One region of the Bradyrhizobium sp. LA6.8 genome, then DNA from elsewhere that is predicted to be linked to it. Evidence: riboswitches for the same ligand, from Rfam matches in the RefSeq annotation. Region 1 holds a riboswitch; the other holds the start of a gene.
The links. Region 1 has a riboswitch for glycine ahead of gcvT (glycine cleavage system aminomethyltransferase GcvT). Riboswitches for the same ligand answer to the same signal wherever they lie in the genome.

Region 1 (3,405 bases):
CGGAGGCGGCCTTCACCGATTCCACGACGGCGGCGGCTTCCGCCTTCTTCAGGGCACGGCCGGCTTTGGGCAGCTCGACGAACACGACGTCGCCGAGCTGGGACTGCGCGTAGTCGGTGATGCCGACGGTGGCGACGTCGCCGTCGATGGCCAGCCATTCGTGGTCGGAGGTGTACAGCGTCGTGGTCATTTTCTCAGTCCTCAGCGTTTGTAGGTGTTTTTCACGAAAGGCATGGCGGCGACGGTGAGCGGCAGGCGCTGGCCGCGCACTTCGGCGAAGAGTTTTGTATCGAGCGCGCTCGATGCCGTGGGCACATAGCCCATCGCGACCGGCGCGTTCAGGCTCGGGCCGAAACCGCCCGAGGTGACCTTTCCGATCGGCTCGCCGCCGGCGTCATCCGCAAACAGCAGCGCGCCCTCGCGCACCGGCGCGCGGCCATCCGTGCGCAGGCCGACCCGGCGGCGGCTCGCGCCGTTGTCGAAATGGCCGAGGATCGCATCAGCGCCGGGAAAACCACCGGCGCGGGCGCCGCCGCTGCGGCGGCTCTTCTGCACCGACCATTCCAGCGCAGCCTCGACCGGCGTGGTCGCGGTGTCGATGTCGTGGCCGTAGAGGCAGAGCCCGGCTTCCAGCCGCAGGCTGTCCCGGGCCCCTAAGCCGATCGGCATCACGTCGGGATTGTCCAGCAGCGTTTTTGCCAGGCGCTCGGCATCGGCCGCGGGGACCGAAATCTCGAACCCGTCCTCGCCGGTGTAGCCGGAGCGCGAGACGAAGCAGTCGAGACCGGCGACCTTGTGCGGGCCGGCGTCCATGAACTTCATGGCGGGGGCCTCTGCACACAATTTCGCCAGCACCGCTTCCGCCTTCGGGCCCTGCAGCGCGATCAGCGCACGGTCTTGAAGCGAATCGATGATGCAGTCGTCCGCGAGATGCGCGCGCAGATGCGCCTCGTCCGCTTCCTTGCAGGCCGCGTTGACGACCAGGAACAGGTGATCGCCGAAATTGGCGACCATCAGATCGTCGAGAATGCCGCCGTCCGGATTGGTGAACTGGGCATAGCGCTGCCGTCCCGGGGCAATCGCCACGATATCCTGCGGCACCAGCCGTTCCAGCGCGCGGGCAGCGTCCTCGACCTTGCCCGACTTCGGCCGAAGCGCGAGCTGGCCCATATGGGAGACGTCGAACAGGCCGGCCTGGCTGCGGGTATGGAGGTGCTCTTTCAAGACGCCCGCAGGGTACTGCACCGGCATGTCATAGCCCGCGAACGGCACCATCTTGCCGCCGAGGGAGACATGAAGCCCGTGAAGGGGCGTACGTTTGAGGGAATCTTGGTCGTCGCGCGCAAGCATCACGGGGCCCTCGGCGGTTCCCCGGGGACGATTCCCCGGTAGCAACCAGTCGAAGCCCCATCTGTCGCTGTGCCTGAGAGTATTATCCCGTCGGCGGACGCAGTCCGGGTTTTATGCCCGTCGGCGCCTCTTTCCAGATGTCGTCAAAGCCACGCGGTCCTTTTGCCTGAGAGTTTCCGGGGCGGTTGCTCCTTCGGCGCCGGCACCAAAGCCGGTCTCTCCCGACGTGGCCGTACGATACAGATGGGTACAGACCACAGGCCGGCCAAGCCTGTCAACGCGCACCTGGCGGCTTTCAACGGGATTGCAAACGGGATTGCGCGCCTGCGGCAACTCACTGATCTCCTTGCACAGTTTCTGGACAGCGCAGCTGGCCTTGTCTAAAAGCGCTTTGACCCGCAGATATCAGCCCAAATGCCCGGTTTGGATGGCGTATCGCGGGTCCAAGCACACCCGATTGGATGAACATGAGCGGCGTCAACGAGATCAGGTCGACCTTTCTGAACTTCTTTGCCGAGAACGGCCACGAGATCGTGTCGTCCTCGCCATTGGTGCCGCGCAACGATCCGACGTTGATGTTCACCAATGCCGGCATGGTGCAGTTCAAGAACGTCTTCACCGGCGTCGAGAAGCGGCCGTACCAGCGCGCCACCACGTCGCAGAAATGCGTGCGCGCCGGCGGCAAGCACAACGACCTCGACAATGTCGGCTACACCGCGCGCCATCTCACCTTCTTTGAGATGCTCGGCAATTTTTCGTTCGGCGACTATTTCAAGGAGCGCGCGATCGAGCTGGCCTGGACCCTGATCACGCGGGAGTTCGGGCTGAAGAAGGACAAGCTGCTCGTCACCGTCTACCACACCGACGACGAGGCGGCCGGGCTGTGGAAGAAGATCGCGGGCTTCTCCGACGACCGCATCATCCGCATCCCGACCTCGGACAATTTCTGGGCGATGGGCGACACCGGGCCGTGCGGGCCGTGCTCGGAAATCTTCATCGATCGCGGCGATCACATCTGGGGCGGACCTCCGGGCTCGCCGGAAGAGGACGGCGACCGCTTCCTCGAATTCTGGAACCTGGTGTTCATGCAGTACGAGCAGGTGACGAAGGAGGAGCGCGTGGATCTGCCGCGTCCCTCAATCGACACCGGCATGGGGCTCGAGCGCATGGCCTGCATCATGCAAGGCGTCGACAGCGTGTTCGAGACCGACCTGTTCCGCCATCTGATCGACGCGACCGCGTCCGCGCTCGGCAGCGGGCCGAACGAGCAGACCGTCGCCTCGTTCCGCGTCATTGCCGACCATCTGCGCTCCTCGGCCTTCCTCGTCTCCGACGGCGTGCTGCCCTCGAACGAGGGTCGCGGCTATGTGCTGCGCCGGATCATGCGCCGCGCGATGCGCCATGCGCAGCTGCTCGGCGCGAAAGAGCCGCTGATGCATCGCCTGGTCTGGGCGCTGGTCCGCGAGATGGGCCAGGCCTATCCCGACCTGATGCGCGCGGAAAACCTGATCGAGGAAACGCTGCGGCTGGAAGAGACCCGCTTCCGCAAGACGCTGGTGCGCGGCCTTGCCATCCTCGACGAGAAGAGCGCGTCGCTGAAAAAGGGCGACATGTTCGACGGCGACGTCGCCTTCACCCTGTACGACACCTACGGCTTCCCGCTGGATCTGACGCAGGACGCGCTGAAGTCGCGCGGCATCGGCGTGGATCAAGCTTCGTTTACCGACGCGATGGAGCGCCAGAAGGCCAAGGCGCGCGAATCCTGGAAGGGTTCTGGCGAGGCAGCTTCCGAAGCGATCTGGTTCCCGCTGCGCGAGAAGCTCGGGGCCACCGAATTTCTGGGCTATGAGACCGAGAGCGCCGAAGGCGTGGTCTCCGCGCTGGTGAAGGACGGCCAGGAAACCCCGAGCCTCAAGGCCGGGGAGACCGGCGCGATCGTACTCAACCAGACGCCGTTCTACGCGGAGTCCGGCGGCCAGGTCGGCGACACCGGCGTGCTGACCGGTGAAGGCGGAATCAAGTTCCGCGTCACCGACACGCAGAAGAAGCTCGGCG
Region 2 (3,405 bases), 150 kb from region 1:
TGTGTGCCAAGGGCAGGGCGGTCGCAAGAGGCCGCCGAGCCTCCGATATCGGCCACTCAGGATGCATGGCGGAACTCGCGCTCAACCCTGAGTGAGGGTGCGGTCGGCGGTGCGTTGAGCCCGCGCCAGCCGTCGATGGTCCCGGCAATCATCTGCGCGGTCGCCGCCGACAAGGTCCAGCCGAGATGGCCGTGGCCGGTGTTGAAGAACACGCCCGGCATCCGTCCTGCGCGCACCACGGGCATCATGTTCGGCATCATCGGCCGCAGCCCGGCCCAGGGCACGACCTTGGACGTTTCGACGCCGGGGAAGTTGCTGCGCACCCAGTCGACCAGCGGCTGCACGCGGTCGGCGCGGATGTCGCGGTTGAAGTCGTTGAATTCGGCGGTGCCTGCGACGCGGAAACGATCGGCGCCGAGCCGGCTGGTGACGATCTTGGCGGCTTCGTCGAGCAGGCTCACGGTCGGCGTCGCATTGCGGCTTGCGGCAGTGTCGAGCTGAACGGTGATCGAATAGCCCTTCACCGGATAGACGTTGACGCGCTCGTCGAGGAGGGCGGCGAAGTGGCGGCTGGCCACACCGGCGCAGACCACGACGCCATCAGCCTTCAGCATGCCGCGCGCGGATGCGACAGCATCACTGGCCGAAAGATCAGCCCAGCCGATGACAAAGCCGCCACCTGCCTGGGCAATGGAATCGATGTTGGCTTCGTGGATAAAGGTCGCGCCGCGCCGCTTGCAGGCTTCCGCAAGTCCGCGCGTGAACTTGTGGATATCGCCGGTCGCATCCGACGGCGTGTAGAAGCCGCCAAAATAGTCCTTGCGCAGCGTCGGCTCGATGGCGCGGATCTCCTCCGGCGTCACCGGGCGGCGATCGAGCCCGCCTTCCTTCAGCAGCGCATTGACCTGCAGGCCGGATTCAAAACCCTTCTTGTCGTGATAGATGTGCAGGATGCCGCGGCGTTCGAGATCGAAGTCGATGCCTTCGCGCTCCGCGATCTCGAACAGATGCTTGCGGGCTTCGATCGCGAGCCGCGTGGTCTGGACCGTGTTGGCGCGGTAGTTGCCGATATTGGCGACGAACTCGCTCATCCATGAATATTTGTGCCAGTTCGGCCGCGGGTTCATCAGCAGCGGCGCATCGCGCCGGAACATCCAGCGCAGGCCTTTCAGGATCGTGGCGGTGCTGTTCCAGACTTCGGCATTGCTGGCGGAGAGCTGTCCGCCATTGGCGAAGGACGTCTCCATCGCGGCGTAGCGGTGCTTGTCGAGCACCGTCACCTTGTATCCGCGTTCGAGCAGGGCATAGGCGGTCGTTACGCCGGTGATGCCGGCGCCGATGATGGCGATATGGGTCATGGCAGGTTCGGGGCTCCCGTGAGTTAGAGTCGGCTAACCGCCGGCCAAAGGCCGTTGGCGGCGCCCCATCTGTCACGGTTACCTGAGAGCTTGATCCGTTGCGGACCTCGGCGAGGTCAGCTCCGGACTATCCCCTTCGGTGGACGTCACGATCCCAAGATCGCGCCGCCTCTCTCCAGATCGTCCTGACGATACGGTCCTTTTGCCTGAGAGTTTCCGGGGCGGTTGCTCCGTCGGCGCCGCAACGAAAGCCTGAACTCTCGTTGCGATCTCTCCCGCATCGTCGCGTGGACAATCGAGCAGTACGATGCGCCTCATTTTTAGACAAGGCTAAATTTAAACCGCGACTGCCAACGCATTGTGCAGTGCGAAGGCTGCGTCGTCAGTCGAGCGTCGCCAGCAAGCCGGCCATCAGGCGCCCGCGTTCAACCAAGCTCTCGACCTCGATGAACTCCTCGAGCGTGTGGCCGTTGCCGCCGCGCACGCCGAGGCCGTCGAGCGTCGGGATGCCCATCGCGCCGGTAAAGTTGCCGTCGGAGCCGCCGCCGGAGCTCGCATGCGGCAGCTCAGTGCCGAGCGATTTGGCGATGCCGCGCGCCTTTTCATAAAGCGCCATGGTGCCGGCATCGGGCTCCCATACGGGGCGCGTGACGCCGCGCGTCACCTTGAACGTGACATCATTGGACGTGCCCGACAGCGCCAGCATCCGCTCGACGCCGCGGTCGAGATCGGCCTGGCGCTTGGCCATGGACAGCGCCTCGCCGGTGGCCGTCGTGGCAACGCAATTGACCCATTGTCCGCCGTGCACGACGCCGACAGAGAAGGTGCAGTCCTCCGTCGTCATCGCGTCGATGGCGAGGATCTGCCGCGCCATCTCGCGGATCGCCGAGCGTCCGGCCGACAATGTCGCGCCGGCATGGCTCGGCCGGCCCGTCGCTTCCAGATTGAAACGCGCGATGGCGTAACGTCCGGTGGTGACACCGTTGTCGGCGCGGCCCGGTTCGGGCACCAGCACATATTTGTTGCGCGCGGCTTCCGCCTCGATGAGGTCTCGCGTCGAGGGCGTGCCGACTTCCTCGTCGGGCGTAAACAGCACGGTGATCGGCAGCGGCGTGGTGAAGGAAGCGCGTGCCAGCTGCCGGATCGCTTCCAGCGAGAGATAGTTGCCGCCCTTCATGTCGTAGATGCCGGGGCCGTAGCACTTGTTGCCCTCGCGCCGCCATTTCAGCTTCTCGATGGTGCCGACCGGGTGGACGGTATCCATGTGGCCGGCGATCAGGATGCCCGGCTCGCCCTGTTTCGGATGCGGAAAGCGCGCGCGGATCACGCCGCCGAAGCCCTGTCGGCCGCCGATGCGTTCGATCGTCGCACCCATGATCGCCATATCCCGCGCTGCGATATCGAGCATGCGGTTGACGGCACCCGCGTCCCAGGTCGGGCTCTCGCATTCCACCCAGGTGCGCAGGCCCTCAAGCATCGCCTCGGAATCGAAGGGAAGATTGGCTGGATTCATCTTAATGTCTCTCAAGCTTCGAAAGATGGAACGCGCATTGCATTGGCGCGGACGGGACTGGCGGAAAGCGTTGTAGAGCCAAACCGATCTTTGTGGAGCCCGTGGGCGCGCCGCTTGGGGCTGCAGCGAAACCGGATTGACGCGCTCAACACTGTCTGCAAGTCTCGAAAGACAAAGGCATCGCATGAGGTTAGTTCGCCTAAAGAACGAACCGAATGCTCAACCAATAACCTGCCTTTGAACAGTTTCACGTCAGGAGAAACTTTTATGTTGAGCTTGATGCGCCGGGGGCGTCGCGCGTTCGCCTCCACACTTGCGCTATCGGTCGTTGCGCTTTCGACGGCGATGGCCTCGCCGGTACTTGCCGCCGCCAGCAAGACCATCACCGCGGTGATGCATTCGGATCTGCGCATCATCGATCCGATTTTCACCACCGCCTACATCACGCGTGACCATGGCTACATGGTCTACGACACGCTGATCGCGACGGACTCGAATTTCAAGATCCAGCCGCAGATGGCGGACTGGAAGATC

Region 2: linked by a shared signal. The riboswitch ahead of ABIA90_RS29010 (D-amino acid dehydrogenase) and the one ahead of gcvT (glycine cleavage system aminomethyltransferase GcvT) in region 1 are both predicted to bind glycine.

What each region holds. Positions count from the first base shown of each region.
Region 1 covers NZ_JBEPQQ010000006.1:373,838-377,242, forward strand. The annotation lists gene gcvH (glycine cleavage system protein GcvH) at 1-190, opposite strand, end outside; gene gcvT (glycine cleavage system aminomethyltransferase GcvT) at 202-1,350, opposite strand; glycine riboswitch at 1,496-1,584, opposite strand; gene alaS (alanine--tRNA ligase) at 1,818-3,405, shown strand, end outside.
Region 2 covers NZ_JBEPQQ010000006.1:528,759-532,163, forward strand. The annotation lists gene ABIA90_RS29010 (D-amino acid dehydrogenase) at 57-1,358, opposite strand; glycine riboswitch at 1,426-1,539, opposite strand; glycine riboswitch at 1,543-1,646, opposite strand; gene ABIA90_RS29015 (M20/M25/M40 family metallo-hydrolase) at 1,741-2,871, opposite strand; gene ABIA90_RS29020 (ABC transporter substrate-binding protein) at 3,139-3,405, shown strand, end outside.